DNA from 4 places in the Streptomyces sp. NPDC057137 genome. Region 4 is predicted to be linked to each of the others. Evidence: riboswitches for the same ligand, from Rfam matches in the RefSeq annotation. Region 4 holds a riboswitch; each other region holds the start of a gene.
What was found. Region 4 has a riboswitch for cobalamin ahead of ACFT9I_RS30515 (ribonucleoside-diphosphate reductase subunit alpha). Riboswitches for the same ligand answer to the same signal wherever they lie in the genome.
Positions count from the first base shown of each region.

Region 1: it holds a riboswitch for cobalamin, as region 4 does, so the genes downstream of both, metE (5-methyltetrahydropteroyltriglutamate--homocysteine S-methyltransferase) here and ACFT9I_RS30515 (ribonucleoside-diphosphate reductase subunit alpha) in region 4, are expected to answer to the same signal.
Region 2: it holds a riboswitch for cobalamin, as region 4 does, so the genes downstream of both, ACFT9I_RS00465 (hypothetical protein) here and ACFT9I_RS30515 (ribonucleoside-diphosphate reductase subunit alpha) in region 4, are expected to answer to the same signal.
Region 3: it holds a riboswitch for cobalamin, as region 4 does, so the genes downstream of both, ACFT9I_RS12120 (ABC transporter substrate-binding protein) here and ACFT9I_RS30515 (ribonucleoside-diphosphate reductase subunit alpha) in region 4, are expected to answer to the same signal.

Region 1 covers NZ_JBHUUW010000001.1:492,586-499,670, reverse strand. The annotation lists gene ACFT9I_RS02135 (gluconate:H+ symporter) at 1-640, shown strand, start outside; gene ACFT9I_RS02130 (enolase C-terminal domain-like protein) at 730-2,067, shown strand; gene metE (5-methyltetrahydropteroyltriglutamate--homocysteine S-methyltransferase) at 2,109-4,433, opposite strand; cobalamin riboswitch at 4,593-4,814, opposite strand; gene metF (methylenetetrahydrofolate reductase [NAD(P)H]) at 4,967-5,893, shown strand; gene ACFT9I_RS02115 (GNAT family N-acetyltransferase) at 5,890-6,357, shown strand; gene ACFT9I_RS02110 (FAD-binding oxidoreductase) at 6,960-7,085, shown strand, end outside.
Region 2 covers NZ_JBHUUW010000001.1:121,203-128,287, reverse strand. The annotation lists gene ACFT9I_RS00480 (sulfite exporter TauE/SafE family protein) at 1-319, opposite strand, end outside; gene ACFT9I_RS00475 (LysR family transcriptional regulator) at 404-1,363, shown strand; gene ACFT9I_RS00470 (DJ-1/PfpI family protein) at 1,417-2,154, opposite strand; gene ACFT9I_RS00465 (hypothetical protein) at 2,260-3,672, opposite strand; cobalamin riboswitch at 3,803-3,946, opposite strand; cobalamin riboswitch at 4,039-4,184, shown strand; gene ACFT9I_RS00460 (prenyltransferase/squalene oxidase repeat-containing protein) at 4,317-7,067, shown strand; gene ACFT9I_RS00455 (hypothetical protein) at 7,064-7,085, shown strand, end outside.
Region 3 covers NZ_JBHUUW010000011.1:44,185-51,269, forward strand. The annotation lists gene ACFT9I_RS12095 (nicotinate phosphoribosyltransferase) at 1-993, opposite strand, end outside; gene clpS (ATP-dependent Clp protease adapter ClpS) at 1,158-1,463, shown strand; gene ACFT9I_RS12105 (DUF2017 domain-containing protein) at 1,463-2,050, shown strand; gene ACFT9I_RS12110 (amino acid permease) at 2,317-3,795, shown strand; gene ACFT9I_RS12115 (Mov34/MPN/PAD-1 family protein) at 3,912-4,325, shown strand; cobalamin riboswitch at 4,325-4,459, shown strand; gene ACFT9I_RS12120 (ABC transporter substrate-binding protein) at 4,500-5,486, shown strand; gene ACFT9I_RS12125 (FecCD family ABC transporter permease) at 5,497-6,549, shown strand; gene ACFT9I_RS12130 (ABC transporter ATP-binding protein) at 6,546-7,085, shown strand, end outside.
Region 4 covers NZ_JBHUUW010000053.1:3,253-10,337, reverse strand. The annotation lists gene ACFT9I_RS30525 (GNAT family N-acetyltransferase) at 117-641, opposite strand; gene ACFT9I_RS30520 (ribonucleotide-diphosphate reductase subunit beta) at 698-1,723, opposite strand; gene ACFT9I_RS30515 (ribonucleoside-diphosphate reductase subunit alpha) at 1,723-4,164, opposite strand; cobalamin riboswitch at 4,312-4,443, opposite strand; gene ACFT9I_RS30510 (GNAT family N-acetyltransferase) at 4,521-5,045, opposite strand; gene ACFT9I_RS30505 (YbdD/YjiX family protein) at 5,144-5,347, opposite strand; gene ACFT9I_RS30500 (carbon starvation CstA family protein) at 5,356-7,085, opposite strand, start outside.

The DNA.
Region 1 (7,085 bases), on a different contig from region 4:
CCCCGTCGTACTCATCGCCGGCGCCGCGGTGACCGATCTGATCACCTCCGCCGACACCCCGGTCCTGCACTTCGTCGCCTTCATAGGCTCCGCGCCGATCGCGCTCCTGCTGACCCTCGCCCTCGCGGTCTGGGCGTTCGGACCACGGATCGGCCGCAGTCTCGCGGACGTCAGCGCCTCCTGCACCTCGGCCGCCCAGGCCATGGCGATGGTCCTCCTGGTGATCGGAGCGGGCGGCGCCTTCAAGAACGTCCTCGTCGAAGGCGGCATCGCCGACTACATCAAGGACGTCACGGACACCTGGTCGATCTCGCCGATCGTCCTCGCCTGGCTCATCGCGGTCATCCTCCGCGTCGCACTCGGCTCCGCGACGGTCGCCGTCGTGACGGCCTCCGGTGTGGTGCTGCCGCTCCTGGCGGGCAGCGGGGTCCACCCCGAGATCCTGGTCCTCGCCGTCTCGTGCGGCTCGATCGCCTTCTCCCATGTGAACGACCCCGGCTTCTGGTTGTTCAAGGAGTACTTCAACCTCTCGGTGATCGAGGCGATCAAGGTCCGTACCAGCTATACGACAGTGCTCGCGATTCTCGGCCTGGGCGGCGTTCTGGCCGTCGAGTCGGTCCTCGACGTCCTCAACCTCTGAAGTCCCCGACCAGCCCTGCCCCCCGACGACCTCCGTACTCACCGACCGGCCTCCGACCCCCGTACACCTTCGTCCGTAAGGTTTCCCTGATGAGCATCAGCAGCCAGCCAACCGTCACCGCGCTCTCCGTCTACCCGGTCGCCGGCCGGGACTGCATGGAGCTGAACCTCTCCGGCGCGCACGGTCCCTACTTCACCCGCAACGTGGTGGTCCTCCAGGACTCCGAGGGACGGACGGGCCTCGGCGAGGTGCCCGGCGGGGAGAAGATCACGCAGACGCTGCGCGACGCCGAGTCGCTCGTGCTCGGCGCGAAGGTCGGCGACTACAAGCGGGTCCTGCGCGAGATCGGGGACCGGTTCGCGGGCCGGGACTCGGGAGGCAGGGGCGGGCAGACCTTCGACCTGCGTACGACGGTCCACGCCGTCACCGCCGTCGAGTCGGCGCTCCTCGACCTCCTCGGACAGCACCTGGACGTGCCCGTCGCGGCACTCCTCGGCGACGGGCAGCAGCGCGACTCCGTACGCGTACTCGGCTACCTCTTCTACGTCGGTGACCCCGACCGGACCGACCTGGAGTACGCCCGTGAACCCGGCGCGGCCGAGGACTGGTACCGCGTCCGGCACGAGGAGGCCCTGACACCCGAGGCGATCGTGCGCCAGGCCGAGGCCACCCACGAGCTGTACGGCTTCCGGGACTTCAAGCTCAAGGGCGGTGTCCTGGACGGCGCCGAGGAGGTCAAGGCCGTACGCGCCCTCAAGGACCGCTTCCCCGAGGCCCGGATCACCCTCGACCCGAACGGCGCGTGGTCGCTGCGCGAGGCGGTCGAGCTGTGCCGGCCGCTGGTCGGCACGCTCGCCTACGCGGAGGACCCGTGCGGAGCCGAGGACGGCTACTCCGGGCGGGAGATCCTGGCCGAGTTCCGCCGTGCCACCGGTCTCCCCACGGCCACCAACATGGTCGCCACCGACTGGCGGCAACTGACCCACGCCCTGGCCCTGCAGTCGGTCTCCATCCCGCTGGCCGACCCGCACTTCTGGACCATGCAGGGCTCGGTCCGTGTCGCCCAGCTCTGTCACGCGGCCGGTCTGACCTGGGGCTGCCACTCCAACAACCACTTCGACATCTCCCTGGCCATGGTGACCCACTGCGGGGCCGCGGCCCCCGGCGACTACAACGCGCTCGACACCCACTGGATCTGGCAGGAAGGCCTGGAGCGGCTCACCACGGCCCCGCCACGCATCGTCGACGGCGAGATCGCCGTCCCCGACGCTCCCGGGCTGGGAGTCCGGCTCGACATGGACCGGCTCCTCGCGGCCCACGACCTCTACCGGGAGAAGGCACTCGGCGCGCGCGACGACGCCGCCGGGATGCGCTACCTGGTCCCCGACTGGAAGTTCGACGCGAAGCGCCCCTGTCTGGTGCGCTGAACGCCCGGGGGCACGCGACGCGTGCCCCCGGGCCCGTCGGGTCAGGAACCGTCGGCGGCCAGCTGCGCGCGGATCTCACGGGCGGCGGTGACGAGGTTCTCCAGGGAGGTCCTGGTCTCGGGCCAGCCGCGGGTCTTGAGTCCGCAGTCCGGGTTCACCCAGAGCCGGTCGGCGGGGATCGCCTCAAGTCCCTTACGAAGAAGGGCGGTTGCCTCTTCGGCGCTGGGGATGCGGGGGGAGTGGATGTCGTAGACGCCGGGTCCGGCTTCACGCGGGTAGCCGTGTGCGGCGAGTTCGCCCGCGACCTGCATGTGGGAGCGGGCCGCTTCGAGGCTGATGACGTCGGCGTCGAGGTCGTCGATGGCCTGGACGATGTCGCCGAACTCCGCGTAGCACATGTGGGTATGGATCTGCGTCTCCGGACGGACGCCGGCGGTGGTGAGGCGGAACGACTCGGTCGCCCACGCCAGGTAGTCGGCGTGGTCCGACGAACGCAGCGGCAGCGTTTCGCGCAGCGCGGGCTCGTCGACCTGGATCACCGAAGTGCCCGCCGCCTCAAGGTCGTTGACCTCGTCGCGCAGGGCGAGTGCGACCTGGCGGGCGGTGTCGCCGAGCGGCTGGTCGTCGCGGACGAAGGACCAGGCGAGCATCGTGACGGGGCCGGTGAGCATGCCCTTGACCGGCCGGTCGGTGAGTGACTGCGCGTACGACGTCCAGCGCACCGTCATCGGCTCCGGGCGCGAGATGTCTCCGGCGAGCACCGGCGGACGTACGTAACGCGTGCCGTACGACTGGACCCAGCCGTGCTGCGTGGCGACATAGCCGGTCAGCTGCTCCGCGAAATACTGGACCATGTCGTTGCGTTCGGGCTCGCCGTGCACCAGGACGTCGATACCGGTCTTCTCCTGGAAGGAGAGGACATCGCGGATCTCCTCCTTGATCCGCTCCTCGTAACCGGCGGTGTCGATCAGCCCCTTGCGCAAGTCGGCCCGCGCGGTGCGCAGTTCGGTGGTCTGCGGGAAGGACCCGATGGTGGTCGTGGGCAGTAGCGGCAGATTGAGGTGCGCCCGCTGGGCGGTGGTGCGCTGGGCGTACGGCTGCGAGCGCCGGCCGTCCGCGTCGGTGACGGCCGCGGTACGGGCGCGCACGGCCGGGTCACGGGTGAGCGCCGAGCCCGCGCGGGAGGCGAGAGCGGCGCGGTTGGCGGCGAGTTCGGCGGTGATCGCGCCGGTGCCCTCGGCCAGGGCGCGGGCCAGCGTCGCGACCTCGGTGCTCTTCTGGCGGGCGAACGCCAGCCAGTGGGCGATCTCCGGAGCGATGTCGCTCTCGGCGGTGGCGTCGAGCGGGACGTGCAGGAGGGAGCAGGAGGCGGCGACGTCCACCTGGTCGGCGAGGCCGAGGAGCGTGCCGAGGGTGGCCAGCGACTTCTCGAAGTCGTTGATCCAGATGTTGCGTCCGTTGACGACACCCGCGACCAGGCGCTTGCCGGTCAGCCCGCCGACGGCCGCGAGGTCTTCGAGATTCGCGGCGCCCGATTCGGTGAAGTCCAGGGCCAGGCCTTCGATCGGGGCCTTGGCGAGCACCGGAAGCGCGTCGCCGAGCCGCCCGAAGTAGGAGGCGACGAGCAGCTTCGGCCGGTCGGTGGCGCCGCCCAGATCGCGGTAGGCGCGGGTGGCGGCGTTCAGCTCGGCCGGGGTGCGGTCCTCGACCAGCGCGGGCTCGTCCAGCTGCACCCAGTCGGCGCCGGCGGCACGCAGGTCGGCCAGGACCTCCGCGTACACCGGCAGCAGCCGGTCCAGCAGCGTCAGCGGCTCGAAGTCCGCGGCCACGCCCGGCGCGGGCTTGGCCAGCAGGAGATAGGTGACGGGGCCGAGGAGCACGGGCCGGGCGGTGAGGCCGAGCGCGAGGGCTTCCCTCAGCTCGGCGACCTGCTTGGCGGAGTCGGCGGCGAAGACCGTGTCCGGCCCCAACTCGGGGACGAGATAGTGGTAGTTGGTGTCGAACCACTTCGTCATCTCCAGCGGCGCCACGTCCTGCGTGCCGCGCGCCATCGCGAAGTATCCCTCCAGCGCGTCGGCGTCGACCGCCGCACGGTGCCGCGCGGGAACAGCGCCGACCATGACGCTGGTGTCCAGCACATGGTCGTAGTACGAGAAGTCACCGGACGGCACTTCGTGGATACCGGCGTCGGCCAGTTGCCGCCAGTTCGAACGGCGAAGATCGGCGGCGGTCCTCCGGAGCGCGTCGGCGTCGACGCGGCCCTTCCAGTAGCCCTCGATGGCCTTCTTCAGTTCGCGGTTCTGTCCCTGGCGGGGGTAGCCGTACACGGTGGCCCGTGCTGCCGCGGCTGCGGACTGCGCTGTCACGGAACTCTCCTTCGCGAGATGTGTCCTGAACATCCCGGAGACGGGACGCGGACGCGAAGGGACGACCGATCGTGCGGACGCCTCGCGCGATTGCCACGCGTGCCGCTCGATATGTACGCCGACCCGCCCACGAGGTCACCGGAATGGCCGCGCGCGATCGGTCGCGCACGGGCAACGGGCAGGTCTTCGGACTCGTGGGCCCGTCTCGTATCGGTTACGAGACACCTACTGGCCGTCGCTTCCCAGACCCGGCCGGGCCCAGTGCGTATGACGGCGGTCGTTCCCACTCACCGCTGCGGGGCAGTCCCGGATTCCCACCGGGTTCCCTCTTACGACGTCCTGCCTGGCGGGCAGGAGCGAACCAGCTGCACTGAACAGCCTACGGGGGACGGACGGCGCCCACACACCGCTGCCCACAATCCGGACGTGATCCCGGAGGCGATCCCGGACGCGGGACGTGGCGGGCGGCCCGAAGCGGATATCAGCAATTGGACGGCGATCGGATCGCCCGTGGCAGCCATTAACCTGCGCACATGGCTCACGGTATTCCCAGCACAAGAGCGGACCGCGCTCTGTCCATCCGCGACCTCCTCGCCGCGGGCGGCCGTAGCTACTCCTTCGAGTTCATGCCGCCGCGCAGCGCGGCGGCCGAAGCCGGGCTGTGGACGGCGATCCGACGGCTGGAAGCACTGTCACCGGACTTCGTCTCGGTGACGTACGGCGCCGGTGGCTCGACGCGTGGCCGCACCATCGGCATGACCGGGCGGATCGCCCAGGAGACGACGCTCACCCCGGTCGCCCACCTCACGGCGGTCGACCACAGCGTCGCGGAGCTGCGTAACATCCTGGGCCACTACGCCGACCAAGGCGTCCGCAACATCCTCGCGCTGCGCGGCGACCCGCCCGGCGACCCGCTGGGCTCCTGGACGAAGCACCCGCAGGGGGTCGAGTACGCGGCCGAACTGGTCGAGCTGATCAAGGAATCCGGCAACTTCTGCGTCGGCGTCGCGGCCTTCCCCGAGATGCACCCGCGCTCCACCGACTGGGACATCGACATCCGCCACTTCGTCGACAAGTGCAGGGCCGGAGCCGACTACGCGATCACCCAGATGTTCTTCGACGTCGACGACTACCTGCGCTTCCGCGACCGGGTCGCGGCCGCCGGTTGCCCGACGCCGATCATCCCGGAGATCATGCCGGTCACCACGATCCGCTCACTGCGCCGCATTCCGAGCCTCAGCACCGCGGTCTTCCCGGCGGGGCTCGCCGAGCGGATGCTCGCCGTCGAGGACGACCCCAAGGCGGTCAGGGCGCTCGGTATCGACCACGCCACCGAGATGTGCCGTCGGCTGATCAGCGAGGAGGCTCCGGGTCTGCACTTCATGACCATGAACTTCTCCAAGGTGACGACGGAGATCTACCAGAATCTCGACCTGCGGCAGGAGCCACCGACGAGATGATCTCACTCCGTGAAGTGCGCGACAGCGACATGAACATCTTCTGGGAGCACCTGTCCGACCCCGCGGCGCAGCACGTGGCGGCGGTCACCAGGAAGTACCACTACGACCGGGGGCACTTCGACGACCACTGGGCGAGGATTCGTGCCAGCCCGGATGTGCTGATGCGTACCGTGCTCGCCGACGAGGAGGTGGTCGGTCATGTCGCGGTGTACGGGCCTCCGGACGAACGCGAGGTCACGTACTGGATCGGCCGGGCGCACTGGGGCCGGGGGGTCGCCACGGCGGCGCTCGCGGCACTGATCGACCTTGTGGGAACGCGGCCGTTGCACGCCCACGCGGCGGCGGACAACACGGGCTCGATCCGCGTACTGGAGAAGTGCGGCTTCGTCATCACCGGACAGGGGAGGGGCTTCGCCCAGGCCCGCGAAGGCGAGATCGACGAAGTTCTCCTCACCTTGAGCTGAATTCGGCGGGGGTTCGTCCCCGGGTCGGTGACGCCGCCCTGGCCGCTGTCGAGGTGCCCGCGACGTTGTTGACGAGCAGAGCGATGTCCCCGTGCCGGTCAAGCGTGTGGCCCACCAGGCGGGCCAGCCCGCCGGGGTGGCCAGGTCGATCTCCAGCGCGTCCGGTGTCGCGTCCCGAAGGGCGTCGGTAACCGTGCGGCTGGCCGTGCTGCGCTCCGCCGGACCGGTCACCTACCGGCGCCACGGCCGGAGTGTCCGCTACGCACTCGCCTCACCTGAAGCCGCCGACCTGGTGCGCAACCTGACCGGCCTCGCCGGCACCCAATCCGTGCACCCAGGACTGATCCCGGCAGACGCGTCGGCCAACCCACCCTCCAGGGAGGGAGCTTCTCGGGGTTCCGTACTGCCGGGCCGGGGCGGGGCGGGTCGTTCTGGACGTATGCCGCTTGCCCGTTCCCACTCGCGCGCACGGTGATCTTTCGCGTGAACCGTGATCATCCGAGAGTGTCGCGGTTCCTTCGGGTCCTCGTGTCGCTCCATCGTGAGCCTGCCCGCCACGAGGCGGGCCCATGGGATCACCGCAGGACAGAAAGGGAGCGACTGTGCAGATCAGCCGACGAGTCGTACTGCGCGGCGGCGTGGCCTCAGCAGCCGGGGCCGCCCTGGCCGAGGCGTACGCGAGCGGGCCGGCGGCGGCCGACACGGCACGGCGCCCCGAGCGCCACCAG
Region 2 (7,085 bases), on a different contig from region 4:
GCAGCCACGGCACCGCGGCGCCGAACGACGCGCTCGGCAGGACCAGCAGCAGACCGGCACCGAGCGCACCGCCGAGCACGCTGATCGACGTGAGCGCCGACGCGGACGTCTCGCCGACCGGGGCGAGTTCACGTCGGTAGACCCACGCGCTGGCCACGGCCCCGGGTGCGAGGGCGACGGTCGACGACGCGTTCGCCGCCACCGGGGACAGGCCGGCCGCGACCAGGGCGGGCAGCGCCACGAACGTCCCCCCGCCACCGATGGCGTTCATCGTTCCGGCGACGGCACCGGCCAGCAGGACGAGCACAATGTCGGGCACCCGCCGAGCATCACCCCGCGTCCGGTGGGCGCACAATGCGTCATTTCTGTACCCAGCCTAAGGCTGTGCCATAGGCTGGGACAGATGCGCTACGACTTGGACGACCTGCGGCTCTTTCTCGACATCCTGGCGGAGGGATCGATCACGGGAGGTGCCCGCCGGGTGCACCTGAGCCTGCCGTCGGCCAGCGCGCGGGTGCGCGCGCTGGAGCACAACGCCGGTGTCGCGCTGCTGATCCGCGGTCGCCGGGGCGTGCGACCCACCCCGGCGGGTACGACACTGGCCCGCCACGCGCGCGACGTCCTCGCCCAGACGGCCCGGCTGGAAAGCGCCGTGGCGAGCTACACGCGGTCCCCGACCGCTCCACTGACCCTGTTGGGCGGTGGCTCGGCCATCCAGGGATTCGTGCAGCAGGCCCTGGTCTCGTTCCTCCGCGCGCACCCGGACGTCGACGTCCGGGTCTCCGAGAGCCGCACCCCGCAGACCGTGCGGACGCTGACCGACGGCGAGGCCGACCTGGGGATCGTCATCGACGACGAGGAGGCCCGAGACTGCGGCCTCGACATGGAACCCCTCGGCGACGACTCGCTTGTCGTGATCGGTCAGGCCGGCGGGATTCTCGCCGGGCGGACCGGGCTGACGTACAGCGAGGTCGCCGAGCACCCTCTCGTCGGGCTCGACGCCGACTCCTCGCTACGACGCTGGATCGAGAAGAACCTCGGCCCGCACGCCCCGGTGGTGCGCTACCGCACCACCGTCGCCGGCCTCAACGTCCTCGTCGCCCTCGCCGCCGCCGGGGTCGGACTCGCCGTCGTACCGCGTCGTACGGTCGACCCCCACCTCCCGCTCGACGTGTGCGAACTGGAGGACCCGTGGGCGCGCCGTCTCCATCTGCTGGCCTGGGGCGCGAAGGCCGCCCGGACCTCGTCGACGGCCAAAGCCACTGCCACAGCTGAAGCCACAGCCGCGCTCGCGGAACACCTGCGCCGCGCGGCGTTCTCCGAGCCGGCCTCCGGCAGGGAACACCCCGACGGCCAGGCTTGACCGTCTCCGCCGACGTAACCGCCGCAACCGACCCAACCGCCGTGCCCGGCCGGTCAGTTACGGCGCCACACCGTGCCGCGTCGCTCGTACTCCAGCACCGTCTCCACCCGCTGGGTGAGCTGCGCGCCCACGAACCGCTCCACCAGCCAGAGCGAGACCTCCAGCCCGGAGGTGATGCCGCCGCCGGTGACGAGGTCGCCGTCGTCGACCACCCGCGCGTCGATCACCGTCGTGCCCTGGGCGGCCAGATCCGCCTTCGCGCCCGCGTGGGTGGTGGCGTTGCGCCCCTTGGTGAGACCCGCGGCCGACAGCACCATGACGCCCGTACAGATTCCCACGGGCAGCGCCTCGGACGCGGCCAGCCGGCGCAGGAATCCCTGGTCGGCGATGAGCCTGTTCACACCCGGCCCGTCCTTGGCGGTATAGCCGCCGCCGGGGACCACGAGCACATCCGCCTCGTGCGGTGACCAGCCCTTGGCCACCTCGACCTTGGTGCCGTAGGTACAGGTGACCGTGGACGGCCGCCCGGTCGTGACCATCGTCGTCGTCAGTGCCCCGCCACTCATCCGCCCGGCGAGCCCCAGCACTTCCACCGGGGCGATGAAGTCCTGCTCCTCCACGCCGTCGAACATCAACACCTGCACACGAAGCGGATTCGCCGCCGAAACCGCGGATGCCGTGGAGCCCTCAGATGCCGCGGATGCCGCCGATGCGGCCGACGCCGCCGACACACCCCCGGCCGCCGCGCCGACGGACAGTGTCGAAGCACGCAAGAACGTACGCCGTTCCATGACCAACCTCCGTAGATTGCCTTCCTGTTCACATGTCGGCCGGCGTACGTATCCAGTTCCCGGCCAGGCCCGACACCGCCGGACCCGGCCGGGAACGACGAGGGTTCAGCTGCCGTAGCGCAGAGAGATCGTGTCTCCGGCGTTGATCGTGGCGCCGCGTGTCGCCGTGGTGGCCGCGCCACCGTCGATGCTCAGCTTCCACGACGAACTGCCCGCGTTCGCCTTGCCGTTGAGAGCCGTGATCGTGCCCGTCCCGGTAGTCGGCGTGACACCGGTGACACAGCCCGACGGGGTCGCGGCGCTCGCCGCGGCGTTCAGCACCGCACCGAGGGTGGTCGTCGTGCCGGCCGGGGTGAGGGCGACCGAGCAGACCTTCAGCGACGTGCCGTCGTCGACGGTCACGGCAAGGCTGGTCGCCGTACCCGCCGTGAACGTGCCGGTGGCGACCCAGCGCGGCGCGCCTGTCGTGGTCGGGACCGGAGGCGCGGCGGTGAAGCCGGCGCCCGCGACGGCGCGCAGACCGTCGATCGACGCGTACGCGGACGGACTCGTGTCGCTCGGCAGGTACTTGAAGCCGCCGCCCGGGTTGAACTGCTGGGCGATGAGGAAGTCCACGGGCGTCTTGCCGGCGGAGGTCAGGAAGTCGCCGGTCTGGGGGTTGATGCCGCAGGCGTTGAGGCCGGAGACGGCCCAGCCGTTGGAGTCGGTGTTGGGACCCCACATCGCGTTGAACGCGCCCGTGGTGTTGATGAGTTTGCTCTTGAGGAACGCCTTCGCCTGGACGACGTCCGGGTCGGTGGCGGGCACGCCGGACACGCACAGCGCGGCCATGGACGCGCCGGTCATGTCGATGTCGCTCGGTCCGGCGAGCGCCGTGGGATCGCCCTCCGCCTTGCTGTAGTTCCAGCCGCCGTCGTTGTGCTGATTGGCGCGGACCCGGGTGACCGCCGCGTCGAGCAGCTTCTGCGGGACCCGCTGTGCCCCGGCCTGCGTCCTGGCGCCGGCGAGCGCGAGCGCGGCGAAGACGGTGCCGTTGTAGTTGGCGGAGGGGCCGAAGTAGCCGGGCTCGGCGTTCTGCCAGTACGCGTAGGTGTCGGCGATCAGATTGCGGCCCGCGGAGATCCGGGCCGGGTCGATGCCCGCGGCGTACGCGTTGAGGATCCCCCGCTCGTAGTCCGTCACGACGGGGGCGCCGCCGGGCCAGCCCGTCGCGGCGAGGTGGTTGCGGTAGACCGTACGGGCGTTCTTGGTGGCGTCGCCGCCGGGTGTGACGTCCACGGCGGCCGTGCCGGCGGCGGCCAGCGCGCTGAAGGCCCATTCGTTGGAGAGCCCGCTCCCGGCGTAGGAGCCGTCGGCGCCCTGCAGGGATCTGAGATAGCTGACCCCGTTGGTCTTCGAGGTGGCTATCTGGGCCGGTGTCGTCGTGGCGAACGCGGGGAGCACGGTGAGCGCGAAGGCGCCGAGCGCGGCGGGCACCGCGAGCGCGACGCGGCGGGAGGACGGCGGACGGTACGACATGGCCTGCTCCTGGGATGAGGGGGACGCCGGCCAGGCGTACGCCTCCGAGCAGGGCCGCGCCGGGCGGGAACCGGGCGGTGCCGTGACGGGAGAACGACGAACGGGCCGCCGTCCAATCGCGTGGTACGGCTTCCTGTGCTGCTCTGCCGCTGGGCATTCGGGCTCGGCACGGCCTCCAGCCGTGTCATACCGCTGCGCGTCAGCCCCGGAGTCTCACCGGGTTCCCCCACTCGGCAGTCGGGGAGGCTACCGGAGCGCCGTCGGTCCGCCAAGAGCGCCTGATCCGGCGGGCCTTGGCCGGGCGTGGACGGCGCCGAACAGCCCTGGACGCGGTGCCTGGGGGAGACGTACCCCACCTTGACGCTCTGTGTGAACGCGTGTTCCACTTCGCCTGATTAGTCGCTCGACACCCAGGGGAAGCCGGTCGAAATCCGGCGCTGACCCGCAACCGTAGGCCCGTCAACTCCTTGACGGGCGAGCCGGATTACCTGGGTGGGAGATATTCAGCGAAAGACGCCGTCGCGGACTACGGCGTGGTTCGGACGGCTTCCCCGGCGTCAGCCGTGGGCCTTCGGTCACGCACGGCTCCGCCTCGGGTGACACAGGGGGCCGTGGTGGTGACCGGGAAGAGATCAGACCGTCGCGTGGGGGCGAGACTCCTCTCACTGCCGGCCGCCCTGCTGCTGACGATCGGCCTGGGCACAGCACTCGTGACGACGGCCGCCCCGGCCGCGGCCGATCCCATCGGCGACTGCACCGCCACGACCGGCGCCGTGGTCGCCGTCGACTTCGGCGACTGGGGCGGGGATGTCGTACGGGGCTGCGACACCACCTTGACCACCGGCATGGAGCTGCTGCACGACGGTGGATTCACCACCACCGGCACGGTCCACGACGGCCCCGGCTTCATCTGCCGCATCGGCCACGACAGCTTCAAGGGCGGTGCGCAGCACCCCACTCCGGCCGATGAGGCATGCCGGCTCACACCGCCGGCGGACGCCTACTGGTCGTACTGGCTCGCTCCCGTCGGGCAGGACCACTGGACGTACAGCCCGCTCGGCGCTCTGAGCCAGCGGCCCAAGCCGGGCGAGGTCCAGGCGTGGGTCTTCGGCCCCACCGACATCGGCGGCAGCACCGGACAGCCGAGCTTCACCCCGGCGGAGATACGGCCTGGCGGCGGCGGGGATCCGGACCCCGGCGAGAGCACTCCGCCGCCGGTCGAGCCGGGAACGGTCGACACCGAGGCCGCCGCCGGCTGGCTCACCGGCCGGCTGAAGGACGGCGACCACATCTTCGACGAGGGCGCCGAAGGCCCGAACCATCTCCAGACCGCCGAGACGGCGTTCGCCCTCGCCGCCGCGAACGGGCGCGGCGCGACGCTCGACAAGATCAAGGCGTATCTCACCGCGCACACAGCCGAGTTCGCGTATCCGCAGGGCACCGACAAGGCACCCGATCCCAAGGCCGCGGCCCGGCTCGCGCTGCTCGCCGAGATCTCCGAGGGCGATCCGCGCGACGTCGGCGGACACGACCTCCTCGGCGATCTCGCCGCGAACATCTGCGCGAACGGCCCGGAGAGCGGGAGCGCGCCCGGCTGCTCCGCCAAGGGCGACTTCACCGAAGCCGGTTCGACCGACGCGCAGGCACTGGCCGTCCTCGCCCTGCTGCGGGGGGACATGGAACCGCCGGCCGGCACGGTCTCCCGGCTGGCCGCCCTGCAGTGTGTCAACGGCGCCGTCACCAGCGTGCTGATCCGGCCGGGCGAGTTCTGCGAGGGCGACGCGGGCACGACCGCCCTCGTGGCGCTCGTCCTGGAGCGGGCGGGCGGCCACGGCGACGCCGTGGCCAAGGCCCGTGACTTCCTCAAGAAGTCCCAGCGGGACGACGGCAGTTACGTCGCCTACGTCGGGTCCGCCGTCGGCGATGTCGCCATGACCGCCACGGCGTCACAGGCGCTGCGCGCGCTGGGCGACACGACGCGGGCCGACGCGGCGATGTCCTGGGTGTCGAGGCAGCAGAACAAGGACGGCGGCTTCGGCTTCGAAGAGGCGACGGCCGATTCGTTCCTGTACCCGACCGTGCACGCGACCATCGGCGGCGCCGGAACCAACCTCGTCACGCTGACGACGAAGCCCACCGGGCCCACGGACCCGCCGACCGGGCCTCCGACGGATCCGCCCACCGGCCCGCCCACGGATCCGCCCACCGGCCCGCCGGGGGACGGGGTCGGGCCCGATCTCAAGAAGGGCACCGCCTACCTCACCGCCCCCGCCCGCCTCAAGCAGGGCCACTACTACGAGAACCTCGCCGGCTCCGGCTTCGCCGACTTCGGCCTCACCATCGACGGCGCCTTCGCCCTCGCGGCCACCGGACAGGACAACAACGCCCTGCGCGGCATCGTCGACTTCCTGGACGACCGGGGCAAGGACGGCAGCACACCGGGCCGTACGGTCGACGACTGGACGGGAGCCGGTACGACGCACGCCGCCGGGGGCTCCATGGGCAAGGCCGCCCTCCTCGCCGAGGTGGTCGGACGCGACCCGCGCGACTTCGCCGGGCAGGACCTCGTCGCCGGACTCGGCGAGGCGGTCTGCGCGGCGCCGAGCCAGGCACCCGACCGGCGGTGCGCCGCCAAGGGCGCCTACGCGTACGCCCCTTCGGTCTTCTCGCAGACTCTCGGCATCATGGCCCAGCTCCGCGCGGGGGAGAAGGACGCGGCCGCCGGTCCGATCGCGTACCTGGCGGACCTGCAGCACGACTCGGGAGCCTGGCCGAGCCTCGTACCGCCCACCGGGGACTCCGAGGTCGACTCCACGGCCATGGGCGCGATGGCGCTTGATCTGGTGAACGACGACAAGGCGGCGGCAGCCGTCGACAAGGCGCTGGCCTGGATCGCCCGCGAGCAACTGGCGGACGGCGGATTCCCCGGTGCGTCGGGGAACTCCGTCAACTCCGCCGCCCTGGCCGTGCAGGGGCTCTCCCTGGACGCGGCGAAGTACGGCACCGAGATCACCAAGGCGCGGAAATTCCTGGCCGCACAGCAGAACAAGGACGGTGGCTTCGACGTCGCGGCCGACGGCCAGCCCGGCTCGGACGTACGTGCGTCCACCCAGGCACTCAGCGGCGCGGTGGGTACGTCCTTCGGGACGCTCGTCCGTGACCTCAGTGGTACGACGCCGCAGCCACCGGCCGGGCCCGGCGCGACGCCCCCGATCGTCACACCGGGGGACTCCGGCGGTTCCGGCGGTTCCGGCGGGTCGGCATCGGGCGGGCTGGCCTCCACCGGGGTCCAGCCGTGGGCGCTGACGCTGACCGCCCTGCTGCTCGCCCTCGCGGGCTGGCACACGGTCGCCGTCGCCCGATCCCGTCGCACGGCGGCAGGGGGCCACCGATGACGGCGCGACTCGCGCCAC
Region 3 (7,085 bases), on a different contig from region 4:
GTGCCCGCTGCCGGTGACCAGCTGGGTGCCGACCCCGTACGCGTCCACGGGCGCCGCGGCCAGCGAGGCGATCGCGTACTCGTCCAGGTCGGAGGTGACCACGATCCGGGTGTTCACCGCGCCCAGCTCGTCCAGCTGCTGCCGCACCCGGTGCGCGACGAGCAGCAGGTCGCCGGAGTCGATACGCACCGCGCCCAGCTCGGGCCCGGCGACCTCCACGGCGGTACGGACCGCCTCGGCCACGTCGTAGGTGTCCACGAGCAGCGTCGTACCGCTGCCGAGCGCGTCGACCTGTGCCTGGAACGCGTCCCGCTCGTTGTCGTGCAGCAGCGTGAAGGCGTGCGCGCTGGTGCCCACCGTCGGGATGTCGTAGCGGAACCCGGCCGCCAGGTCGGACGTGGTGTCGAAGCCGCCCACGTACGCGGCGCGCGAGGCGGCGACGGCGGCCAGTTCGTGGGTGCGGCGCGCGCCCATCTCGATCAGCGGTCGCCCGCCGGCCGCGGCCGACATCCGGGACGCGGCGGCGGCGATCGCCGAGTCGTGGTTGAGGATCGACAGGATCACGGTCTCCAGCAGCACGCATTCGGCGAAGGAGCCCTCGACGCGCAGGATCGGCGACCCGGGGAAGTACATCTCGCCCTCGCGGTAACCCCAGATGTCGCCGCCGAAGCGGTAGTCGGCCAGCCAGTCGAGCGTCGGCCCGTCGACGATCCCCCGCTCGCGCAGGAAGCCGATGACGTCCTCGTCGAAGTGGAAGTTCTCGACGGCGTCGAGCACCCGGCCGGTGCCCGCGACGACTCCGTAGCGCCGTCCCTCGGGCAGGCGCCGGGTGAAGACCTCGAAGACGGAGCGGCGCTCGGCCGTCCCCGCCCGAAGTGCCGCCCGGAGCATCGTCAACTCGTACTGGTCGGTGAAGAGCGCGGTCGACGGAACGCCGAGCCTACGGCCGCCCTCGTCCTTCGCCAGGCCCTTCTCAAGGTCCGCAGAGTTCATGCCGACGATGCTACAGGAGATCTCGTCAAACTGACGAGATCTAACGAGCGCTCAGACCGCCGTTTGTGCGACAGGCCCCACCTGGTGGCAGCATGGGGCTGTGAGGCTGTGCATCCCGGGGCGCACCCCGGGGCCCCCGGCGGAGAAGAAGGTCGTCCCGAACCGTGAGTGTTGCCCCGACAGAGATCGAACTTCCCGAGTCGGCCGAGGAGACGTTCACCGTCCCGGATCCTGACGTGCCGTGGATGACGATCGTCCACAACGACCCGGTCAACCTCATGAGTTATGTGTCGTACGTCTTCCAGACGTACTTCGGCTACTCCAAGGACAAGGCGCACAAGCTGATGCTCGACGTCCACCACAAGGGCCGCGCCATCGTCTCCAGCGGCAGCCGCGAGGAGATGGAACGCGACGTGCAGGCGATGCACGGATACGGCCTGTGGGCCACGCTCTCCCAGGACCGCAACTGATGGCCGGGCAGTTCGAGGCGATCCCCGGCGGTGGCGCCGCCGTCGCGCTCGACGAGGTCGAGATTTCCATCCTGCGCTCCCTGGCCGTACAACTCCTGGAGCTGATCGGCCCCGGCGAGGAACCGGCCAAGGGCGAGGACCCCCTCGCCGCGCTCTTCGCGGAGGGCCCCAGCAAGCCGCCGTCCGACCCCGCGCTCGCCCGGCTCTTCCCGGACGCGTACGGCTTCGGCGACGACACCGACGACGAACTGCGCGAGTACGCCTCCGAGTTCAGACGCTTCACCGAGAACGACCTGCGGACCCGCAAGCGCGAGGACGGAATCGCGCTCGTCCGCACACTGGACGCGCTCTCCGCCGCCGGCGAGGGCGGAGCCGTACTGAAGCTGGCGCCCGACGACTGCAGGCACTGGCTCGGCGCGCTCAACGACCTGCGGCTGACGATCGGCAACAGGCTGGACGTCTCCGACGAGGACGACGGCGAGGGCCTGTACCGGCTGCCGGACTCCGACCCGCGCAAGCCGATGGTGATGGCGTACCTGTGGCTCGGGGCGCTCCAGGAGTCGCTCGTCGAGACGATGATGCCCTGACGGTCCGCCGGCCACGTGGGGGAGGCCCGTCACAGGGCCTCCACGGCGCCCTCACATCATCTTCGGACGGACACCTTCCGTTTCCTCAATTGAGGCTCAACTCCGCATAACGATCGGATCTCCGCCTCCGCATGCTTTGCGATTCGGGGTGTGATTCGTCCCCTTCTTCCTGTGGGCCGCGCCACAGCGGCCTGCGCGGATCGCCGCCCCGCCCGTGGTAAATCTTCACGACCACCGGCACAGGCAGGGAGAAAGGGCGCATCACCATGACCTCCCCACAGGTCGACAACACCTCGGAAAGCCCCTCCGGAAAGACCTCGGAGGAGGGCTACGAACGCGGACTCGGCAGCCGCCAGGTCCAGATGATCGCGATCGGCGGCGCCATCGGCGTCGGCCTGTTCATGGGCGCCGGCGCGAACATCGCCAAGGCCGGGCCGAGCATCATCCTGATGTACGCCCTCGCCGGCGTGGTGATCTTCTTCATCATGCGGGCACTCGGCGAACTGCTCCTCTACCGGCCGGTCTCCGGCTCGTTCGCGGAGTACGCCCGCGAGTTCCTCGGCCCGTTCTTCGGATACGTGACCGGCTGGACGTACTGGCTCATGTGGATCGTGACCGGCATGGCCGAACTCACGGCGGCGGCGATCTACATCCACTTCTGGTTCCCCTCGATCCCGCAGTGGGTCAGCGCCCTCGTCTTCCTCGTGGTGCTCTTCGGCGTCAACCTGATCTCCGTCAAGATCTTCGGCGAGGTCGAGTTCTGGTTCTCGATGGTCAAGGTCACCGCCATCATCGGCATGATCGTCATCGGCCTCGGCGTGCTGACCCTCGGCTTCTCGGACGCGGGCGAGACCGCCACCACCGGCAACCTCTGGCAGCACGGCGGCATCTTCCCCAACGGCATCGGCTCCAGCCTGATGACCCTCCAGGGCGTGATGTTCGCCTACCTCGCCGTCGAACTCGTGGGCGTCACGGCGGGCGAGTCCGAGAATCCGGAGAAGACGCTCCCCAAGGCGATCAACACGCTGCCTTGGCGCATCATCGTCTTCTACGTCGGCGCGCTCACCGTCATCCTCGCCGTCGTGAAGTGGACCGAATTCAGCGAGGGCGAGAGCCCGTTCGTACACGCCTTCGCCAAGATCGGCATCCCGCTCGGCGCCGGAATCGTCAACTTCGTCGTGCTGACGGCGGCCCTGTCGTCCTGCAACTCCGGCATGTACTCCACCGGCCGGATGCTGCGCGACCTCTCCGCCAACAACGAGGCGCCGAAGGTCCTGGGCAAGCTCAACTCCCGCCGGACGCCGGCGTTCGGCATCGCCGCGTCCGTCGCGCTGATGGGCATCGGCGTCGTCCTCAACTACATCGTCCCCGAGAAGGCGTTCCTCTACGTCACCTCGGTCGCCACCGCCGCCGGTATCTGGACCTGGATGATGATCCTCGTCAGCCATATCAAGTACCGCTCCGCCGTGGTCGCCGGGCGGCTGCCCGCCTCCTCGTTCCCGGCCCCGGGCGGCTCGGCGCTGAGCTGGGTGGCGCTGGTGTTCCTGTCGTTCGTGACCTGTCTGATCGCGTACGACTCCGAGGCCCGGGTGTCGCTGTACGTCGGCGCGATCTGGGCGGTGTTCCTCGGCGGCGGCTGGGCGCTGCTCAAGCGCCGTAACCCGGAACTCGCGGCGGCCGGTGCGCGGGAGCCGCGTGATCCGGAGGGCCCGCACGAGCCGGAGTACGCGAAGGTCTCCGACTGACGCCGACGCCGACGCCGGGCACTTACGGCGGCGGTCCCACATGCCGTCTCACGCACTGTCTCACCAGGTGGCCTCCGTGTCTCAGACGCGGAGGCCACCTGCTTATCCTTCACCTCATGCTGACCATCACCCAGGCCCTCTACGACCAGATCGTCACCCACGCACGCGCGGACCATCCGGACGAGGCGTGCGGCATGGTCGCGGGCCCGGAGGGCAGTGGGCGGCCCGAGCGTTTCATCCCGATGCTCAACGCGGCCCGCTCACCCACGTTCTACGAGTTCGACTCGGCGGACCTGCTCAAGCTCTACCGGGACCTGGACGACCGGGACGAGGAACCGGTGATCGTCTACCACTCGCACACGGCGACCGAGGCCTACCCCTCCCGCACGGACATCACCTACGCCAACGAGCCCGGCGCCCACTACGTCCTGGTCTCCACCGCCGACACCGACGACGCGGGCCCCTTCCAGTTCCGCTCGTACCGCATCGTGGACGGCGAGGTCACGGAGGAAGAGGTCGAGGTCGTCTGAGAAGATGACGCGATCCAGGGCGGCAGGACCCAGGAAGCCGGTGTGAATCCGGCACGGTCCCGCCACTGTGACCAGGGCCTTCGCGCGAGCGGGGCCCCGGAAGCCAGGAACTGACCTGTCGCCCTTCTCCCACCATGCCAGGGGACGCGGAAATCCCCCGGAGGAGGCCCAGTCATGTCCTCGCGGCGCCACGCCCTCATACCGGCGGTCCTGCTTCCGCTGCTGCTCCCGCTCGCCGCCTGCTCAGCCGGCGCGGACCCCGTCCGCAGGGCCGGAGCCCCGGCCGACGGATTCCCGTACACCGTCACCAACTGCGGTGTGAAGACCACCTTCGAGGCACCCCCGAAGCGCGTGGTCACCATGAACCAGCACGTCACCGAGATCATGATCGAACTCGGACTCACCAAGTCCCTCGTCGGCACCGCCTGGCTGGACGACAAGGTCCTGCCCGCCTACGAGAAGGCGTACAAGAGCGTCCCGGTCGTCGCCAAGGAGTACCCCTCCAAGGAGAAACTCCTCGCCGTCAACCCCGACTTCGTCTACGGCGGTTACGCCAGCGCCTTCGCCGCCAAGGACGGCCGCACCCGCGACGACCTCAAGGGCGCCGGCATCGACACCCGGCTCAACCTGGAGAACTGCACCGAGGGCAGGACCTCCATGGACGACGTCTTCCGCGAGGTCGAAGAGGTCGGCCGCACCTTCGGCGTCGCCGACCGCGCCGCGAAGTGGACCGCCGAGGCACGCACCACCCTCGCCACCACGGCCGCCGGTCTCCAAGACGTGAAGCCGGTCTCGGTCTTCGTCTACGACAGCGGCGACAAGACCGCGTTCACCGCGGGCGGCAAGGGCATCGGCAACGAGATGATCGACCGGGCCGGCGGTCGCAACGTCTTCGCCGACCTCGACAAGTCCTTCGGCGACGCCACCTGGGAGCAGGTCGTGGCGCGCGGGCCCGAGGCGATCGTCATCTACGACTACGGCTCCACCACCGTCGCGCAGAAGAAGAAGCGGCTGCTGGAGGACCCCGTACTGAAGGACGTCCCGGCGATCAGGAACAAGCGCTTCGCCGTCCTGCCGCTCTCCGACGCCGTGCTCGGCGTCCGCGCCCCGGCCGCCGTCCAACGGCTCGCCTACCAACTCCACCCGGAGGCGGGCGAGTAGGCGCGCCGCGATGAGCTGTCAGACCCCGCCCGCCCGGCGGCGGCTGAGGCACGCGCTCGTCCTCGGCGGCCTCATCGCGGCCCTCGCCTGCGCCGTCGTCGCCGGGCTCGCGCTCGGCTCGGTCCGCATCCCGCCCGGCGAGGTCGTCACGATCCTCACCGGCGGCGCCGAGCCCAGCCCCTTCCGCACGATCGTCCTGGACGTACGGCTGCCGCGCGTGCTGCTCGGCGCGGTCGTCGGCGCCGGGCTGGCCGTCGTCGGTACGGTCCTCCAGGCCCTCGTACGCAACCGGCTGGCCGACCCGTTCCTGCTCGGGATCTCCTCGGGGGCGTCCACCGGCGCCGTACTCGTCCTGGTCTTCGGCATCGGCGGTGGCATCGGCGGCGGGATCACCACCACCGTCGCCATGCCGGCCGCCGCCTTCGCCGGCTCGCTGTTCGCGATGGCCGTCGTCTACGCGCTCGCCCGGCGCGGCGGCACGATGACCGGCGGGCGGCTCGTGCTGGCCGGGGTGACCGTCTCGTACATCCTGTCCGCGCTCACCACACTGATCCTGGTGGTCTCCGCGCGGCCCGAGCACTTCCAGGAGGCGCTGTTCTGGTCGCTCGGCGGCCTCGGCAGCGCCCGTTGGGGCTCGCTCGTCGTCCCGGCCGTCGTCCTCGTCGCCGGGACCGCCGTCCTGATGGCGCTCGCCCGGCCGCTGGACCTGCTGCTGGTGGGGGAGGAGGGCGCGACCGTACTGGGGCTGGACACCGCGCGCTTCCGCGCCGCCGTGTTCGTCCTCGCCTCGCTGGTCACCGGGGTGATGGTGGCCGCGAGCGGCGCCATCGGCTTCGTCGGGCTGCTCGTGCCGCACGCCGCGCGGATGGTGGTCGGGGCGTCGCACCGGCCGCTGCTGCCGGTCGCCGCGCTCGGCGGGGCGGTCGTGCTCGTCGTCGCGGACCTCGCCGCCCGTACCGTCGCCGCGCCGCAGGACATCCCCGTGGGCGTCCTCACCGCGCTCATCGGCGGCCCGTTCTTCCTGTGGCTGATGCGCCGCCGCCCCGAAGGAGCCCCGGTATGAGCCCCGATACGAGTGCCGGTACGAGCGCCGCTACGCGCCCTCGTAAAGCGGCATTGCGCGTCGAGGGGCTGTCGTACGGGATCGGCGACGGCCGGCACCTCGTCGACGCCGTCGACCTGACCGCAGCCCCCGGCGAGACCGTCGGCCTCGTCGGCCCCAACGGCAGCGGCAAGACCACCCTGCTGCGCTGCGTGTACGGCACGCTGCGCCCCACCCACGGCCGGGCGCTGCTGGACGGCGACGACCTGCACACCATGAAGGCCAAGGCGCGCGCCCGGCGCGTGGCGACCGTCCCGCAGGACGGACAGACCGACTTCGAACTGACCGTCCGCGAGGTCGTCGCCATGGGCCGCTCCCCGCACCGGCGCTTCTGGGAGGCGGACACGGCGGCGGACACCGCACTGGCCGACGCCGCGCTGGAGCGCGTCGGCATCGCCCCGCTCGCGGAGCGCGCCTTCCCGTCCCTCTCCGGCGGCGAACGCCAGCGCGCCCTCGTCGCCCGCGCACTGGTCCAACGGCCCGCGCTGTTCGTCCTG
Region 4 (7,085 bases):
CGGTCAAGGTCGGTCAAAGAACCGCCCAGGGGGAAGCGACATGGCCCGCCATGACCCGACCCGCCTACGGCCGAGCCGCCTGAAGGCGACGGTCGCAAGACCCCGTACAGCCGCCGTCAGTACGAGTCGCCGCGCCGTACCTCCCACGTCCGCAGCCGCACGCTGCGGCCCTCGCTCTCGCGGACGACCGGGGGCTCGTCCGTCAGTTGGAAGCCCGTCCGGCGCGCCACCGCCGCGCTCGGCGCGTTGTCCGGCTCTATCCGGAGCACCGCGCGGTGGACCCTTGCGTCGTGGAAGGCGTGGGGAAGCATCAGGCGGACCGCTCGGGACGCCAGGCCCCGGCCGCGGTGCGGGGCGCCGATTCCGTAGGCGAGTTCGACCTGGGTGCCGTCTTCCGACGCCGCGAACAGCAGCACCTCGCCCAGGGGAGTGTGGCCGTCCGTCGTGATGGCGAGTTGGAGCGCCTGGCCCGAGGCGCGGCGTTCGTGGGCGCGGAGCAGATACGCGCGCGCCGCCGCCTCGTCGAACGGCGAAGAGAGCGGTGTCCAGCGGTCCATCTCGGGCTCGTCGAAGAGCGTGGACAGAGCCGGGACGTCCGCCTCGGTCCATTCGCGGAGTTGAAGACCCTCGTGAGAGAACATGGGGGCATCGTGCACGAGCCCCGTGGGGCGTTCCACGGGGCTCGGGCACAGTTCTGCTAGAAGTCGTCGTCGAAGCCGACCGTGCCCTCCACCGCCACCTGGTACGCCGACGGGCGGCGCTCGAAGAAGTTCGTCAGCTCCTGGACGCCTTGCAGCTCCATGAACGAGAACGGGTTCTCGGAGCCGTACACCGGCGCGAAGCCCAGGCGCTGGAGGCGCTGGTCCGCGACGCACTGGAGGTACTCGCGCATCGACTCCGTGTTCATGCCCGGCAGGCCCTCGCCGCACAGGTCGCGGCCGAACTGGAGTTCCGCCTCGACCGCCTCCTTCAGCATGTCCGTGACCTGCTGCTGGAGTTCGTCGTCGAAGAGTTCCGGCTCCTCCTTACGGACGGTGTCCACGACCTCGAAGGCGAAGTTCATGTGCATCGTCTCGTCGCGGAACACCCAGTTGGTGCCGGTGGCGAGCCCGTGCAGCAGGCCGCGCGAGCGGAACCAGTAGACGTACGCGAACGCTCCGTAGAAGAACAGGCCCTCGATACAGGCCGCGAAGCAGATCAGGTTCAGCAGGAAGCGGCGCCGGTCCGACTTGGACTCCAGGCGGTCGATCTTCTCGACCGAGTCCATCCACTTGAAGCAGAACTGCGCCTTCTCGCGGATCGACGGGATCTCCTCGACCGCGTCGAACGCCGCCGCGCGGTCCGCCGGGTCGGGGAGATAGGTGTCGAGCAGCGTCAAGTAGAACTGGACGTGCACGGCCTCCTCGAAGAGCTGGCGCGAGAGGTAGAGCCGCGCCTCGGGGGAGTTGATGTGCTTGTAGAGCGTCAGCACCAGGTTGTTCGAGACGATCGAGTCGCCCGTCGCGAAGAACGCGACCAGCCGGCCGATCATGTGCTGCTCGCCGGGGGAGAGCTTGGCGAGGTCGGTGACGTCGGAGTGGAGGTCGACCTCCTCCACCGTCCAGGTGTTCTTGATCGCGTCGCGGTAGCGCTCGTAGAAGTCCGGGTAGCGCATGGGACGCAGGGTCAGTTCGAAGCCCGGGTCGAGCAGGTTCTTCTCTACGGCAGGGGTGGTGGAACTCATTACTGGCAGGCCTCGCAGGACTCGGGGTTTTCCAGGGAGCAGGCGATCGTGTCGGCGTCCGGCGTCAGCTGCAGGGGTACGGCCGGGGCCGGCACGGCCGCCGCCACCGGCTGCGACTTCGCCGCGCGGGCGATCCGCGTCGCCGGGCGGGACCGAAGGTAGTACGTGGTCTTGAGCCCCTTCTTCCAGGCGTACGCGTACATCGAGCTGAGCTTCCCGATGGTCGGCGTCTCCAGGAACAGGTTCAGCGACTGGCTCTGGTCGAGGAACGGGGTGCGCGCCGCCGCCATGTCGATCAGGCCGCGCTGCGGGATCTCCCACGCCGTGCGGTACAGCTCGCGCACATCGGCCGGGATCCAACTGAAGCCCGCCACCGAGCCGTTGGACTCGCGCAGCGCCTCGCGGGACTGCGCGTCCCACACGCCGAGGCGCTTCAGCTCCGCCACCAGATAGGCGTTGACCTGGAGGAACTCACCCGACAGCGTCTCGCGCTTGAAGAGGTTGGAGACCTGCGGCTCGATGCACTCGTACACCCCGGCGATCGACGCGATGGTGGCCGTCGGCGCGATGGCGAGCAGCAGGGAGTTGCGCATACCGGTCTTCGCGACCCGCGCGCGCAACGCGTCCCACCGCTCGGGCCAGTTGAGCGCCACGTCGTAGTGGTCCGGGTGCAGCACGCCGCGCGCGGCGCGGGTCTGCGACCAGGCCGGCAGCGGGCCCTCGCGTTCGGCGAGGTCGCAGGACGCCTCGTACGCGGCGAGCATGATCCGCTCGGCGATACGGGTGGAGAGCGCGGCGGCCTCGGCGGAGTCGAACGGCAGCCGCTTCTTGAAGAAGACGTCCTGGAGGCCCATCACGCCCAGGCCCACGGGGCGCCACTTGGCGTTGGAGCGGCCGGCCTGCTCGGTCGGGTAGAAGTTGATGTCCACGACCCGGTCGAGGAAGGTCACGGCGGTGCGGACGCTCTCGTCCAGCCGCTCCCAGTCCAGCTCCCAGCCCTCGCCCTCGCCGCTCTCCGTGACAAACGCGCCGATGTTGACCGAGCCGAGGTTGCAGACGGCCGTCTCGCCGTCGTCCGTGACCTCCAGGATCTCGGTGCAGAGGTTCGAGGAGTGCACGACGGTGCCGGGCTCGGCGGTCTGGTTCGCCGTACGGTTCGACGCGTCCTTGAAGGTCATCCAGCCGTTGCCGGTCTGCGCCAGGGTGCGCATCATGCGGCCGTACAGCTCACGCGCCGGGATGGTCCGGCGGGCCTTGCCCGCCGCCTCGGCGGCGCGGTACGCCGCGTCGAAGTCGTCGCCCCACAGGTCGACCAGCTCGGGCACGTCGGAGGGGGAGAACAGCGACCAGTCGCCGTCCGTGTCGACCCGGCGCATGAACTCGTCGGGGATCCAGTGCGCGAGGTTCAGATTGTGCGTACGGCGGGCCTCCTCGCCGGTGTTGTCGCGCAGCTCCAGGAACTCCTCGATGTCCGCGTGCCAGGTCTCCAGGTAGACGCAGGCCGCGCCCTTGCGCCGGCCGCCCTGGTTGACGGCGGCGACGGAGGAGTCGAGCGTCCGCAGGAACGGCACGATGCCGTTGGAGTGCCCGTTCGTCCCCCGGATCAATGAACCGCGGGCGCGGATACGGGAGTACGAGAGGCCGATGCCGCCGGCGTGCTTCGAGAGACGGGCCACCTGGTGGTAGCGGTCGTAGATCGAGTCCAGCTCGTCCAGCGGGGAGTCCAGCAGATAGCAGGACGACATCTGGGGGTGGCGGGTGCCGGAGTTGAAGAGGGTGGGGGAGGAGGGGAGGTAGTCGAGCCGGCTCATCAGGCCGTACAGCGCGGCGACTTCGTCCACGGCGGCCGGGGAGTCGTCCTTGGCCAGGCCGGACGCGACGCGCAGCATGAAGTACTGCGGCGTCTCGATGACATCGCGGGTGATCGGGTGCCGGAGCAGATAGCGGCTGAAGAGGGTACGCAGGCCGAAGTAGCCGAAGCGGTCGTCGCCGGCGGGGTCGATCAGCGCGTCGAGCCGGGCTGCGTGGCGCGTGACGAACGCGGCCGTACGGTCGGCGATCAGGCCCTCCGCTTGGCCCACGGCGACCGAGGAGGAGAACGAGAGAGCGCCCTGGCCGGCGGCCTCGTCCGCGATGGTGCGGGTGAGGAGGCGGGCGGCGAGCCGGGAGTAGGCGGGGTCCTCGGAGATGAGCCCGGCGGCGGCCTCGGTGGCGAGTTCACGCAACTCGGCCTCGTCCGACGCGGCGTTACGGCCCCGGAGCGCGGCCGCGGCGACCTTGCCGGGGTCCGTGTCGGTCAGGTCGGCGGTGAGGTCCGTGAGGAGCCGCAGAAGGCTCGTCCCGGGCCCGTCGGCCTGCCGGTCGGCGGGTACGGCCGGAACGGCCGTACCCCGTCCCCGCTCGGAGATCGCTGAAGCCGGATCGGCTGGCGCGATGGTCACGTGGTGCTCTCCCTCGCTCGGCTCTGGGCCACGGGGGAGGGGCACGGCGGCGCACGCCCGCGTACGCCGGCCCGGAAGCGGGCAGCGCGCGGTGCGGCGTCCACCGGCCCAACCTCGAGGCCCGGACGTCTCGGCATCCGGATCGGTCGAGCCGGATGCGCCGTCGGCAGGTGCTCGGACTCGCGGGCGCGCAAAGCGCACCACAGCACACCGTTGCGGGACAGTTCCGGATTTCCACCGGATTCTCCTGCGGCGACAACAGACTTGAGCATACATGTGGGGCCCGTTGGGAGCGGCACCCCCCACATGTTGTGTCGCGGGTGTTCGGCCTTGCCCTGAATCGGCCCCGAAACGCCTTAGATTTCCAGGCTGTACGTGAGCAGGGACAGCCCCGGGATGGGCGACCAGTCGCGTTCCGGGGTCCGTACGAAGCCCAGGCGCTCATAGATCCGGTGCGCGCCCAGCATCGACTTCTGCGTGGACAGCCGCACCCGTACGCACCCCTCGGTGGCCCGCGCACGCTCCACACACGCCCGCACCAGCGCCCCGCCGACACCCCGTCCCCGGGCGGCCGGCGCGACGGCCAGCATGCGGAATTCGGCTTCCCCGTCCCCGGCCAGATCGGCCCACGCGGACGGGCCGGAGACGTGGGCCACCCCACCGAGCACGCCCCCGTCCGCGTCGACGGCCACGAGCACCTCGGCCCCGGCGGCCCGCGCCGCGACGTCCCGCAGGGTCGCCAGATAGGGGTCGTCCTCCCCGAAGTCCAGCAGCCCGTCGTCCAGATAGGCCCGCGCGGTTATCTCCCCGAGCACGTCGTACTCGGCGGTCTCGGCCGCCCTGATGGTGAAGTCGGCCTCCGGCCGTGTCGTCTGATCCATCCGTGCAGTGTGCGACACGGCGCGAACCCGGTGCGTCCCCGCCCCCGCACGTCGAAGGGCCGTCGTACCCCATCGGGATACGACGGCCCCTCACGCGCTCAGCAGCAGCGGAACCCTTCCCTCGGGTCCGCCTCTCTCGCGTCCATCCGGTCGCGTTCGAACGCGCGGCGGGTCTTGATCTGTGCCGTCGGGTCGCAGGCGCGGGTGTGGGCCACGTAGTGGTCGTACGCCGACTCGCCCGTCAACTCACGTACGTACCAACGGATCCGGCCCACCGCGTGCCGTACCTTCGCCGCCGAGATCGCCGACGTCATGACGGATCCGCCCCGGAGGACGCCCCCGCCCCGGCCCTCGTCGATGCCTCGGCCGCCGCCAGCTCCGCCTTCTCCTCCTTCGTCGGGATCAGGCCCGCCGGTGCGACCAGTTCCGACTTCACGTACGGCGTCTCCGACAGCTTCACGCTCTCCGGGTGGCGGATCGCCTTGTAGCAGACCCGCGCCGCGTCGGCGATGACCACGAGGATCAGGATCGCGAAGACCGCCGAAAGGACGCCGTCCACCGTCGAGTTGGTGACGACCGTGTGCATGTCGTCCATCGTCTTCGCCGGCGGGATCACCTCGCCCTTGTCGATGCCTGCCTGGTAGACGTCGCGCTGGGTGAAGAAGCCGACCCTCGGGTCGTCGGAGAAGATCTTCTGCCAGCTCGCGGTGAGGGTGACCGCCGCGTCCCAGGCGAGCGGAACTCCCGTCACCCAGGCCCATTTGAGCCGCCCGGACTTCACCAGCAGCGTCGTGCACACGGCGAGTGCCACCGCCGCCAGGAGCTGGTTCGCGATGCCGAACAGCGGGAAGAGCTGGTTGATGCCGCCCAGCGGGTCGTGCACGCCGACCCAGAGGAAGTAGCCCCACGCGCCGACGACCACGGCGCTGGCGAACCAGACGCCCGGCTTCCAACTGACCTGGCGCATGGGCTTGTAGACGTTGCCGAGCATGTCCTGGAGCATGAAGCGCCCGACGCGCGTTCCCGCGTCCACCGTCGTGAGGATGAACAGCGCCTCGAACATGATGGCGAAGTGGTACCAGAACGCCTTCATCCCCGCGCCGCCGACGACGGACGAGAAGATGTCCGACATGCCGAGCGCGAAGGTCGGCGCGCCGCCCGTACGGGACAGCAGGCTGGCCTCCTCGACGTCCTTCGCCGCCTGGGCGAGCTGGTCCGGCGAGATGGTGAAGCCGAGGTTGGCGACCGCCTGCGAGGCGGACTCGACCGTGCCGCCGATGACTCCGGCGGGGGAGTTGACCGCGAAGTACAGACCCGGGTCGATGATGCACGCCGTGATCATCGCCATGATCGCGACGAACGACTCGGTGAGCATCGCGCCGTACCCGATCATCCGGATCTGGGTCTCCTTCTGCACCATCTTCGGCGTGGTGCCCGAGGAGACCAGTGCGTGGAAACCGGACAGCGCGCCGCACGCGATGGTGATGAAGACGAACGGGAACATCGAACCGGCGAAGACCGGACCGTCACCCCGGCTCGCGAACTCCGTGACCGCGTCCATCTTCATCGTCGGCAGCGCGACGACGACACCGACCGCCAGCAGCGCGATCGTGCCGACCTTCATGAAGGTCGACAGATAGTCGCGCGGCGCCAGCAGCATCCAGACCGGCAGAACGGAGGCGAGGAAGCCGTACACGATCATCCAGATGACCAGCGTGCCGGCCTCCAGCGTGAACGTGTCCGCGAGCGAGGACTCGGCGACCCAGCCGCCGGCCACGATCGCGAGCAGCAGCAGCGCCACGCCGATGAGCGAGACCTCGCTGACCTTGCCCGGCCGCAGCACCCGTAGGTACACGCCCATGAAGAGGGCGATCGGGATGGTCATCGCGATGGAGAAGACACCCCACGGCGAGTCGGCCAGCGCGTTGACGATGACCAGTGCCAGCACGGCCAGCAGGATGATCATGATGAGGAAGACCGCGATGAGCGCGGCGGCGCCGCCGAACGGGCCTATCTCGTCACGGGCGATCTGGCCGAGCG